One region of the Limnohabitans sp. Rim8 genome, then DNA from elsewhere that is predicted to be linked to it. Evidence: predicted binding sites of a transcription regulator. Region 1 holds the regulator's gene; each other region holds the start of a gene.
What was found. The regulator FNR, encoded in region 1, switches genes on or off when oxygen is low (the NO sensors DNR and NnrR bind a similar motif). The targets are predictions, from matches to a motif close to TTGATNNNNATCAA.
Positions count from the first base shown of each region.

Region 2: a site for FNR is predicted at 1,579-1,592, ahead of Q1M54_RS00845 (universal stress protein). Genes of this name have one in related genera too.
Region 3: a site for FNR is predicted at 1,777-1,790, ahead of Q1M54_RS14465 (OmpW family outer membrane protein). Genes of this name have one in related genera too.

Region 1 covers NZ_CALPTI020000008.1:80,107-84,197, forward strand. Annotated here, with positions in the region: gene ccoG (cytochrome c oxidase accessory protein CcoG) at 1-720, shown strand, start outside; gene Q1M54_RS07705 (nitrogen fixation protein FixH) at 744-1,025, shown strand; gene fnr (fumarate/nitrate reduction transcriptional regulator Fnr) at 1,064-1,783, opposite strand; gene hemN (oxygen-independent coproporphyrinogen III oxidase) at 1,990-3,372, shown strand; gene Q1M54_RS07720 (sulfite exporter TauE/SafE family protein) at 3,447-4,091, shown strand, end outside.
Region 2 covers NZ_CALPTI020000001.1:180,680-184,770, forward strand. Annotated here, with positions in the region: gene Q1M54_RS00835 (alkaline phosphatase D family protein) at 1-392, shown strand, start outside; gene Q1M54_RS00840 (TetR/AcrR family transcriptional regulator) at 461-1,084, shown strand; gene Q1M54_RS00845 (universal stress protein) at 1,095-1,517, opposite strand; gene Q1M54_RS00850 (metallophosphoesterase) at 1,653-2,525, opposite strand; gene Q1M54_RS00855 (LysR family transcriptional regulator) at 2,522-3,499, opposite strand; gene Q1M54_RS00860 (hypothetical protein) at 3,645-4,091, shown strand, end outside.
Region 3 covers NZ_CALPTI020000026.1:28,059-32,149, forward strand. Annotated here, with positions in the region: gene ahcY (adenosylhomocysteinase) at 1-11, shown strand, start outside; gene Q1M54_RS14455 (TlyA family RNA methyltransferase) at 21-869, shown strand; gene metF (methylenetetrahydrofolate reductase [NAD(P)H]) at 886-1,725, shown strand; gene Q1M54_RS14465 (OmpW family outer membrane protein) at 1,911-2,507, shown strand; gene ybeY (rRNA maturation RNase YbeY) at 2,550-3,005, opposite strand; gene Q1M54_RS14475 (PhoH family protein) at 3,023-4,003, opposite strand.

The sequences.
Region 1 (4,091 bases):
TTGATCGTCACTTACGACGAGGCGCGTGGCGAGCCGCGTGGTGCCCGCTCCAAGAAGGCAGACCCCACAGCCCTCGGGCTGGGCTCTTGTGTGGACTGTACTTTGTGCGTTCAGGTCTGCCCCACGGGCATCGACATTCGCAAAGGCTTGCAGTACGAGTGCATAGGCTGCGGCGCTTGTGTGGATGTGTGCGACACGGTCATGGACAAGGTGGGCTATCCGCGTGGCTTGGTCAAGTTTTCGACACAAAACGCGCTTGACCATGGTTGGACTTGGGGACAAACGGTTCGGCGAATTTTTCGGCCTCGTGTGCTCATTTACACCGCTGTGTTGTGGGCCATCATCATCAGCGTTGGTGCGTCTTTGTGGTTGCGCTTGCCGTTCAAGGTGGACATTGAGCGCGATCGCGCCACCATGGCTCGTATCGTGGCAGGCGGCAAGATGGAGAACGTGTACCGTCTGCAAATCATGAACGCGGCAGAGCAAAAATTGACGTTCGACCTACAGGTCGACGGCTTGCTGGGCCTGAGTCTGGTCAGTGAAACGGGCGTGCAAGTAGCGGCAACCGAATCGCGCTGGGTCTCTGTCCGTTTGCAAATGCCCTATGAGGCTGCAGCACCAGGTTCGCACCCGATTGATTTTCGCATTCAGGCGACCTGGCCAGATGGCCAATCGGCCGGTTTTTTGAGTGAAAAAACCGTGTTTTTGGTTCCCCGTTGAATGACTTTTTTGGAAAGACAAGCATGATCCATGCAATGAAGAACCCCCAAGATGGACTGCCATGGTGGCGATTTGGCCTGGTCTGGATGGTGTTTGCGGGCCCCGCGGTGGTGGTGGTGGCCGGGTTTACAACGCTCTACATTGCGGTGAGCCACCCTGACCCTGTGATCACGGTCACGCCGCGGACGGCGATGCAAGAGCGCCAAGGCATCACCCATGCGCCTGCCATGCAAGGACGCAACCATGCCGCGACGGGTGAGTTGCCTGAGCCTGCTGAGTCTTCATCTGAGCCCACCAAACCTTGAAGTTTGGTGGTCCAGGGCCTCAACCCAGCTTGAATATTTCAGTTGCAGGCGTTGTGGTTGACCAACCGTTGCAGACCATCGCTGTCTAGGATGCGGACGTGGCGTTGTTTTACTTCGACCAATCCGTCGTCGACAAATTTTGAAAAAGTGCGACTCACGGTCTCAAGCTTCAGGCCCAAGTAGCTCCCGATTTCTTCACGCGTCATGCGCAGGACCAGCTCAGACTGCGAGAAACCCCGTGCATGCAGGCGTTGGACCAAGTTCAACAAGAAAGCAGCCAAGCGCTCCTCCGCACGCATGCTGCCTAAAAGCAGCATCACGCCGTGCTCGCGCACGATTTCACGGCTCATGATTTTGTGCACATGGTGTTGCAGAGCAGTCACTTCGCGAGAAATTTCCTCGATCCGATCAAAAGGCATCACACAGACCTCTGCGTCCTCCAGGGCCACCGCGTCGCAGCTGTGCTGGTCGTTCACGATGCCGTCAAGGCCTATGATTTCGCCCGCCATCTGGAAACCCGTGACCTGGTCGTGCCCGTCTTCGGTGGCCAGGCAGGTTTTGAAAAATCCAGTGCGAATCGCATACAAAGAAGTGAACTTGTCGCCGTTGGTGAACAAGGTGGTGCCTCTTTTGACCTTTCGCCGAACGGCGACCAAGTCGTCTAGTCGGTTCAAGTCATGGTCATTCAGGCCCATGGGCATGCACAACTCGCGCAAGTTGCAGTTGGAGCAGGCGACTTTGATGGCTTGTGGATTCATGTTTTATCCAATGTAAAAAAATGAATTTGCTCTGGATCAAGTCTTGAGCTTAAGGCCAAAAATTGACGTATGTTCAGCCTGTACCCGATATGGACTGGAAATCATCGGAAACCGGTAGCTTGTTTGATTTGGGTCAATACTTGGGCTGGGTCTGAAAGGCAAAGTCGTGACATTGTTTGGCACACGTTTTACCAAGGGGCAGACACATGTCCGTCATCACGCCTGAATTGTTGACACGCTTTGATGTATCTGGACCGCGATACACCTCTTACCCCTCTGCTGACCGATTTGTAGAGGCATTTGGCCAGGCCGATTACATCCAGGTTTTGCAGCAACGCCATTGCGGCCGTGTGGGGCAGCAGTCGCCCTTGTCCTTGTACGTTCACATTCCGTTTTGTGAATCGCTTTGTTATTACTGTGCTTGCAACAAAATCATCACCCAACACAAAGACCGGGCAGCCACGTATCTGCGATACCTCACGAAAGAGGTGATCCTGCACAGCCAACATCTGGGGCTTGGTCAGCCGGTGAGCCAATTGCACCTGGGTGGGGGCACGCCCACCTTCATGAGCGACGAGGAACTGCGTCAACTCATGGCCATGTTGCGGGCGCACTTTGCTTTTGTTCCCGGGGGTGAATACTCGGTTGAAGTCGATCCGCGTACCGTGGATGAGGGCCGTTTGGCTGTGTTGGCCGAGTTGGGCTTTAACCGCCTGAGTTTTGGCGTTCAGGACTTTGACCCTGCCGTACAAAAAGCGGTGCACCGAATTCAACCGGCCGAGCAAGTTTTCCAGCTGGTTGAAGCCTCACGCAGATTGGGTTTTGAATCGGTCAATGTGGACCTGATATACGGTTTGCCCTTGCAAACTCCCGCGTCTTTTGACCGGACATTGGCACAAATCAAAAGTCTCAGGCCTGACCGAATCGCACTCTACGCTTACGCGCATTTGCCGGATCGTTTCAAGCCGCAAAGACGCATACACGCGCAAGACTTGCCGGTGGGTGGCGCCAAGGTGGCCATGTTGTCGCGCTCGCTCGATGCCTTGACCGAGGTGGGCTACATCTATATCGGCATGGACCACTTCGCCTTGCCAGATGACCCATTGGCGGTGGCGAAAAGGCAGGGTCGTTTGCACCGAAACTTTCAGGGCTACAGCACCCAAGCCGATGGCGATTTGATCGCTTTGGGCATGTCCTCGATTGGCCGTGTCGGTTCCACTTACAGCCAAAACGCCAAGACCATGGAAGAGTATGTCGACGCGTTAGACCAGGGCCGTTTCCCTGTGGTCAGGGGGGTGGCGCTGTCACGCGACGACCTGATTCGCCGCTCGGTCATCATGGCCTTGATGTGTCAGGGTCATGTGCAATTCGAGTCGATCAACTTGGCTTGGCTGGTCGATTTCAAGATGCTCTTTGCCAAAGAGTTGTGCCAACTTGAAGACCTGCAAGCCCAGGGATTGGTTCAACTGAGCGAGACGGGCATTCAGGTGACACCAACAGGGTGGTTCTTTGTGCGGGGCGTGGCGATGGTGTTTGACCGCTACCTTCAGGCGGACCGAAATCGCCACCGGTTTTCCAAAATCATCTGAGCTTACAAGCCTCCCTGTTTGACCAATCTGGGCATCGTTGACAATGACCAGATGGACCTACAACTGAATTCACCATGCAAAGCTCTTTGGCCATCACGGCCCTGATGATGGGGGTTCTCGGTGGGCCGCATTGCGTGGCCATGTGCGGCGCTGCCTGTGCGGGCTTGGGCCAAGCCGCTGGAGAAAGACGTGCGCAGGCCATGTGGGCCTTCCAATTTGGTCGCTTGGGTGGCTATGCGCTTTTGGGTGCCTTGGCTGCTGCCAGCATACAGGGCTTAGGGTGGCTGACCACGCAATCGGCCGCCATTCGCCCCGTCTGGACTTTGCTGCACCTGACGGCCTTGGTGCTGGGCTTGCTGCTCATGCTGCAAGCCCGTCAACCTGTGTGGCTGGATGCCGGTGCGCGCCGTTTGTGGGCGCGCGTGCGTGCCTTCAACACCCGCTGGGCGCGCGCTGCACCGTGGATGGTGGGCGGGCTGTGGGCCTTGATGCCATGCGGTTTGCTTTATTCGGCCCTGATGGTGGCTGCCCTGACCAGCCAGCCGCTAGAGGGTGCAGCCACCATGGCCTTGTTTGCCCTGGGCAGCAGCATCAGCCTTTGGGCAGGGCCTTGGATTTTTTTGCGCATGCAAACCCTGGGCGACGGATCTTGGGGCATGCGCACAGCGGGGTTGGCTTTGACCAGCGTGTCCGGTTGGACCTTGTGGATGGGGCTGGTT
Region 2 (4,091 bases), on a different contig from region 1:
ACGCGCGCACGCGGCTGTTGCAAACCATGGCGGATGCGCGTTTGAGCGATGTGGTCATGTTGGGGGGCGATGTGCACGCCAACGTGGCTGCCCAGTTGCGTGTGCAGCCGGGCGATGAGCGCTCGCCCGTGGTGGCCAGCGAGTTGGTCACCACCTCGGTCAGCACTCGTGGCATGTCGCCTAAGGTCATGGCGCAGATACAGCGTGACAACCCGGACATTCGCCATGCCCGATCAGACGAACGGGGGTACACCCTGATCGATGTCCGGCCTGAACGCCTGGAGGCGCAATTCATGACCACGGCGCATCCTGTCATGCCCCATGCCGAGTTGGGTGTGCAGGCGCGTTGGACCGTGCGCCAAGGTGTGGCGGGGGTGGTGCCCGGCAGTTGAAAAGACCTGTTGGTATGCAAGGGTAACCCTTGAGTCATTTTTTGGGGTTGCACGGCTAAAATGAACCGATGCAAATCGAAACCCCGTCCGCGCCCAAAAAATCATTCAAAGTTCAGATGCTCGCTGCCCGCGAGGTCGCGATCATCCAGTCGGTCAACCGTTTGTTGGCTGAAAAAGGCTTTGATGCAATGACGGTGGACGAAGTGGCCGCCGAGGTGGGCATCGCCAAGGCCAGCCTTTACAAGCACTTCACCAGCAAAGAAGAGCTGGCCTGCGCCGCCATGGTCACCGCCATGCGCCGGGCGCAAGAAGTCATCCAAAGTACCGATGCCAGCTTGGCCCCGCTTGAAAAACTCAAATTCGTGACTCGCTGGACCATGACGCTCAAGCTGCAAGGCCTGATGCCCTCATTGCCCAGCCAAAACTCCAGCCTTCGCTCGACCCTGATGGGCAGCAAAGAGTACATGGATGGTTTGATGGAAGTCAGCGATGCCTTGGGCGGTTGGATCGAAGAAGCCCAAGCTCAGGGCCAGATCAACAAGGCTTTGCCGGCCGTGGCCGTGCTTTACACCTTGTTTGCACGGGCCTGCGACCCGGTGCTGGAGTTCCTCAAAATGGGCGAACAGCACACCGACGAGCAGATTCTCGATTTGGTCATGAGCACCTGTTTTGACGGTCTGAACGCCCGCTGAAGCCCGCGCTTCAGCGCACCAGCAGCACAGGCACTTTGCAGTTCGCCAGCACCTGGGTGGCGACCGAGCCCATGACCAGGTTGCCCAGCGTGCCGTGGCCGTGCGAGCCCATCACCACCAAATCAAACTTACCGCTGTCGGCTGTTTTGGAGATGGTTTCACCAGCGTGCCCGACTTTGGTCAGGGTTTTGGCGTCGATGTGGTGGCGCAGCAAGAACTTGGTGACTGGGGCCAATACTTTTTCAGCTTCTTCGCGGTGGTAAGCATCGACCACCTCTTTGCCCACGACGGCCCGCGCGCGGGGGGGCAATTGGGGGTTCACGGTCAACAGCGTATAGCTGTTGTTGCTGCTGAAAAGATCTTCGTGCGTGGTTAAGTAAGCCAGCATTTTTTTGGTGAATTCGCTGCCGTCGATGGCCAATAAGATTTTCATGAGGGTCTCCTGTTGCAAATCAAACAAGGCTTGACCATAAGACTTTTTTGACCTCGCGGCCTTGACTTGGGTCATGAAACGCGCTGTTTCGCATGGGGGGCCCTGGCCAAATGCGCCAAGCCTTGTGCAGCACTGTCAAAGGCTGATCAGGTCATGGGGTTTGAAGGTCTTTTGCTCGTTTTTGTGGGCATAGCCCAAAGGGTTGGCCACTACGCGGCAGCCATTCAGGGTGTAGTCGCTGGGGCAATGCAAATGCCCATGCAGCCAAAGCTGCGCCTGCGGCAGCAGTGCGTCCAGCGCATTGCAAAACCCGGCGGTGCCTGGTACCCGGCCGTAGCGCGGATCGGCACTGTGCAAGCTGGGCGCAAAGTGCGTGATCACCACGGTGGTGCCATCAAAGGGGGTGTTCAGTGCCTGGCTTAACCAATCTTGGCACTGCAGCGCTTGCGCGCGCAGCCCTTCGGCCAGCCAAGCTTCGCCCTGTCGCGTGGTCATGGCTTTGCGCAGGTAATAGTTGGCCGCCCTGAAAGCCTTGTCTCGGGCTTTGAGTTGGCGAGTGAACTGGCTGTTGGGGTGGCTGAAGTGCGCCGGAATTTTGTCCTTGAGCGGGTCGGGTATGGTTTGCCCAGCCAGCGGCCCCAGCGCGTCAAAGTCGGTCCACAGCGTGGTACCCACAAAGCGCACTTGGCCCATTTGCACCACTTCGCGCTCCAGCCAAGTGATGCCCAATCGGGCGCAGGTTTCTTGCAAATGGCTGTGGGCTTGGTCAAAGTCCAATCCGTCGTACTCGTGGTTGCCTGGCACGAATAGCACCGGGGTGGGCCAGCCGTGAAGGGGTGAAAATCGAGCCAAGCCAAAGTCGGTATCGCCTGTTTTGCTCAAGGCCGAGCCGGTTTGATAAGAGCCAATGTCGCCCGCCAGCACCAGCACATCCGCACCCGGTGCGGGGCTGGGCATGAAGTTGGGGTTGGACTCCAGGTGCAGGTCAGAAAGCAGTTGAATCTTCATGCGTGGTCCTCGGCGCGAAAGGCTTGTTGCGCCGCTTGTTGTAATTGGGCGCGCAGCCATTGGTGCGCGCTGTCGTGTTCGCGTTTTCTGTGCCACAGGGCGTGTACTTGGACGGGCGGCACGTCAAAGGGTAAGTCGTGCAGTGCCAATTCTTTGGCCATGCCGGTGGTGGGTACAAAGTGACGCGGCAGCACGGTGAGCAAGTCGGAGTTCACCACCACCCGCCCGGCGGTGAAGAATTGATTCACCGTGAGCACAATGCGCCTGCGCTGACCGATCACAGCCAAGGCCTCGTCCACAAAGCCATAGGCGCGCCCCGAAAAGCTGACCAGCAAATGGCGAGCATTGCAGTAATCCTGCAGGCTGATGGGGCGTTTGGCCAAAGGGTGGTCTTTGCGCATCACACACACGTATTCGCCCGAGTACAGGCGTTGGTGTTCGTAGGGAATGGCCTCGCCCGACTGAACCCGGGCCGTTAAGTCGGCCAGTACGGCCGGAAAGTAGCCCAGAGCCATGTCTGCGGCATCGTCACCCAACAGTTTCCGGGGGTCTCGGGTGGTCAAAGGCACCACGCGCAGTGACACGTCGGGTGCCTGCTCTTCCATTTGCTTGGCCAAGCCGCCCATGAGTTCGGCCGCGGTGGCGTCTGCCATGGCCAGCACAAAGGTGCTGTTGGCCAGCTTCGGTTCGAATGCGCTGGGCACGATGGCCGATTGCAGCTGTCGCAAGGCCTCGCGCACGGTGGGCCACAAAACCAATGCCCGGGGTGTGGGTTCAATGCCGTGGCCGTGCCGCCGCACCAGTTCATCGCCCAAGGCATCGCGCAACCGCCGCAAGGCGTTGCTCACGGCGGGTTGGGTCAAAGACAGGTTGTTGGCGGCCCGAGTCAGACTGCGTTCGGCCATGACTTCGTCAAAGACCCGCAGCAAATTCAGGTCCAGTGTGCGAAAGGCGGCAGGAATGGGGGTGTTCATGTTGGCCAACTTATCTATCACCATTATGAATGACCTGCATCATGAATATAAAGTTGAACAATATGCGTAGAAACCCTATGATGGAGGACAGATTTTAATCATTAGCAATGCCAAATTGCACAGAATCAATTCAAGGGAAAACACAATGAACACCGCTTCCAAAACCATGTGGGGTCAAACGACCCTGTTGCCTGCTGCTTCCGAAACGCCTGTTGCCCTGACCCAGTTCTTGGCCACGGTCTTGTTGGCTGCGGGTGTTTCCGCTTTATTGGTCCTGACCGACCGCTTGTTGGACGGTTGGGCCGAGTCCCATTTGGTGGCGGCTTGGCTGGCCTTATGGGCTGTGGCGGTGTTGGCCATGGTGTTGCTGCGCGGACTGACGCGTGTTTTGGCGCAGCACCTGATGACCAGCATGGACGCATGGTCGGCGCAACTGGCCCGTCGCCGTGCTGACCAGCGCTTGTGGGACATGGCTCAAAAAGACCCACGTTTGATGCGCGATTTGGAAGTGGCCATGGACCGCGCATTCGAAGCGCGCAGCCCATTGCAGGGTTTTGAAAACCGCATGAACCGCCGCGCCGCCCGTTTGGTG
Region 3 (4,091 bases), on a different contig from region 1:
ACCGTTATTGAACACCACGCATGCGCATTGACCAACTTCTTGTCGAGCGCGGCCTGGCCGCTTCTCGCTCCCAGGCTCAGCGACTGATCGCCGGGGGCGTGCAGTGGCAGCAGCCCGACGGAATTTGGCGTGCGGTGGTGAAAAACCGCGATGAGGTGCCCGAGAGCGCTGCACTGCAGCTGCTCGACGATGCCGAGTCGCGTTATGTTTCGCGCGGTGGCCTCAAGCTCGAAGGGGCTTTGAAGGCCACGGCCGTGCAGGTGCAAGGCTTGCGCTGCCTGGATGTCGGGCAAAGCACCGGTGGTTTCACCGACTGTTTGTTGCAACACGGTGCAGCCGAAGTGGTCGGCATTGATGTGGGCCATGCCCAAGTGCATCCGCGCATCAGCCAAGACGAGCGGGTGGTGTGCATTGAGGGCGTGAACGCCCGCGATGTGGTGCCGGGTGACGAACGGGTGCCTGACGCACTCGAAGGTTTTGACCTGGTGGTGGGTGATGTGTCGTTCATCTCGCTCACGCTGGTTTTGCCGGGTGTGGTGCATTTGCTCAAGCCCACGGGCCAGTTGCTGATGCTGGTCAAACCCCAGTTTGAGTTGCAACCGGGCCAAGTGGGCAAGGGCGGCATCGTCAAAGACGAGAGCCATTACCCTTTCATTGAAAACCGTGTGCGCACCGCCTTGACCGATTTGGGCTTGCAGGTGAGTGCGTGGATGGACAGTCCCATCGAGGGCGGTGACGGCAACCGTGAATTTTTTGTGCAGGCCTGCTGGCCTGACCCTGCTGCGGTGCAGCCTGCGCGTGAAAAAACGCGTGTGGCGCATGAGGCCGATCTGGCCGCCAAGGCGTATGCCAAGGCCAACGATTATTGAATTTGAAGGTGAAGCGATGTCTGGTTTGAAGCTGCCGATCAGCCTGGAATTTTTCCCACCCAAAACCCCTGAAGGCACCGAAAAATTGCGCGGTGTGCGTGAGAAGCTGTATGCCCTCAAGCCCGAGTTTTGCTCGGTGACCTATGGTGCAGGTGGCTCTACTCAAGAGGGCACTTTTGCCACGGTGGGTGCGATCCAGGCCGAGGGTTTGAGCGCCGCTTGTCACTTCTCGTGCATTGGCGCGACCAAGGTTTCGGTGCGCGCCGAGCTGGCCACACTCAAGGCCATGGGCGTCAAACGTTTGGTGGCTTTGCGGGGCGACTTGCCCAGCGGTTATGGCGCAGGGGGTGAGTTCCACTATGCCAGCGATCTGGTGGCTTTCATCCGCGCAGAGACCGGCGACGATTTCCACATCGAGGTGGCCGCTTACCCCGAGATCCATCCTCAAGCCAAGTCGCCCGAAGCCGATTTACAGGCCTTTGCCACCAAGGTGAAAGCCGGTGCTGATTCGGCCATCACGCAATACTTCTACAACAGCGATGCGTATTTCCGTTTTGTGGACGACGCCTACAAACTGGGCGTGGATGTGCCCGTGGTGCCCGGTATCATGCCCATCACGAGTTCTTCGCAGTTGCTGCGCTTTTCAGACGCATGCGGGGCCGAGATCCCACGCTGGATCAGGTTGCGCCTGCAAGCCTATGGCGACGACGTGGCTTCGATCAAGGCCTTCGGCTTGGATGTCGTGTCTGACTTGTGCGAGCAACTGATCAATGGCGGCGTGCCCGCCATCCACTTCTACACCATGAACCAGAGTGCCCCTACGCTGGACATTGTGGAACGCCTGAACGGCCGTTGATCCCTGTCTCAGTGGCTTGACGCACAAATCACCAAAAAGCAACGCAGACCTTTGATGCACATCAAAGGGTTCTGCTGCGGCAATCCCTGCCTGAGTGCATTTGATGTGCCTCAAGTTGGCACTTCTTTGCCGATATTCCAATGGAATCGAGAGGTTTGTCTCTCGCTTACACAAGGAAATTCGACATGAATAAACAAACTGGGTGGGTAGCACTGTTGCTGGCGGGATCGGTCTCCGGCGTGATGGCTCAAAGCCTGAGCGAGAGTCCTTGGCAAATTCGTTTGCGCTCCGTGCATTTGGACAGTGTCAACAAGGACACGACTTCTTTGGGTCTGTCCATCGACAACAAGTCATTTGCAACCATCGATTTCTCGTATTTTTTCAACAAGAACATGGCCGCAGAACTGAGCTTGACCATGGACCAGAAGCAGCGGGTCTATGCCAACGGCACCGACATCGGTTCCTTCAAGCATTTGCCACCGACTTTGCTGCTGCAGTACCACTTCACAGACTTTGATGGTTTCAAGCCTTATGTGGGCGGCGGTATCGCCTACACCCACTTCAGCAGTGTGTCATTGCCCCCGGGTCTTTCTTTGGACAGCCACAATTGGGGGACGGCCTTCCAAGTGGGTGTGGATTTTCCGATCGATAAAAATTGGTCCATCAACCTGGATGTGAAAAAGGCCTACATCCGAACCGATGTGTATGCCGATGGCAGCAGCTTGGGCCGCTTGCGGGTGGACCCTTTGCTCTATGGCGTGGGCATTGGCTACCGTTATTGAGGATTTGATCCACCGGGCCATCCAGCCCGTGGGCATCCTCGCTCAAAGGTAGGGGTTCGACAACCCCAACCCGGCGAGGATGGCCACCTCGTAGGCTTCCATCTCTTGCGCGTCAGCGGTGCTGGTTTCGTGGTCCCAGCCCTGCGCGTGCAGTGTGCCGTGCACCAGCAAATGCGTGTAATGCGCTGCCAGCGTTTTGCCTTGTTCTTTGGCCTCACGCGCCACCACCGGTGCACAGAGCACCAAGTCTGCCATCACCACCGGTTCTTGCTCGTAATCAAAGGTCAGCACATTGGTGGCGTAGTCCTTTTTGCGGTAACTCTGGTTGAGTGCGCGGCCTTCTTCTTCGCCCACGATGCGCACCGTGATTTCGGCGTCATCGGCCAGCGCATGGCGAATGGCGCGGGTGACCGCGTGGCGGGGCAAGGCTGCGCGGTGGCGGGCTTGGTGTGGAAAGTCGCCAAATTGCAGAGACAGTTGGAGTTGCTGGAGGGCCATTTTTTGGGGTTGTGGTGTCAGTCGTCAGTTGGCAGGGATTTGCGGCGTGTGGTAATGCCCGCGCGCAAGGCTGCGCTGCCTTGTGCGTCATAAGCATCCACAATCCGGGCCACCAAGGGGTGGCGCACCACATCGGCGCTGCTGAAACGTGTGAAGGCAATGCCTTTGACGCGCTTCAGAACCCGTTCGGCGTCGATCAATCCAGACAGCTGTCCCTTGGGTAAATCGATCTGGCTGACATCGCCTGTGATGACGGCCTTGGCCCCAAAGCCGATGCGCGTCAAAAACATCTTCATCTGCTCGGTGCTGGTGTTCTGCGCTTCGTCCAGGATGACAAACGCGTTGTTCAGCGTGCGCCCGCGCATGAAGGCCAGTGGAGCGACTTCGATGGCGTTGCGTTCGAAGGCTTTTTGCACCTTGTCGTGACCCATCAGGTCGTACAAGGCGTCGTAGAGAGGACGCAAATACGGATCCACTTTTTGAGACAAGTCGCCCGGCAAAAAGCCCAGGCGCTCACCGGCTTCCACCGCCGGGCGCGTCAGCACAATGCGCTGCACGCTGGCGCGCTCCAGCGCGTCCACCGCGCAGGCCACGGCCAAATAGGTTTTGCCTGTGCCCGCAGGCCCGATGCCAAAGCTGATGTCATGGCTGGCGATGCTCTCCAGATAGGCCGCTTGCACCGGGGTGCGGGCCTTCAGGTCGGCGCGGCGTGTTTGCAGCGCAGGCAAGTTGGGTTCCTCGCCCCCGTTGTCGCCCAGCAGCATGAGTTGCACCATGTCTGGCGCAATCGGTCGGTCTGCGCGTTCGTAGATGGCCTGCAAAATCTCCATGGCCTGCATGGCCAACGCTTTGGGGCCGTCCACCTTGAACTGTTCGTGTCGGTGCGCGATGCTCACTTGAAGACCCGCTTCGATGGTGCGCAGGTGCGCATCCATGGGGCCGCACAGATGAGACAAACGGGTGTTGTTGTGCGGCGTGAAGGTGTGTCTGACAATCAAGTTGATAATCCTAGCTGTGCGCGGTGTATGGCCCAAATGGCCAAGGCAAAAGCGCATTCTCTCCCATCACAGGCATTTAAGGCGTCAC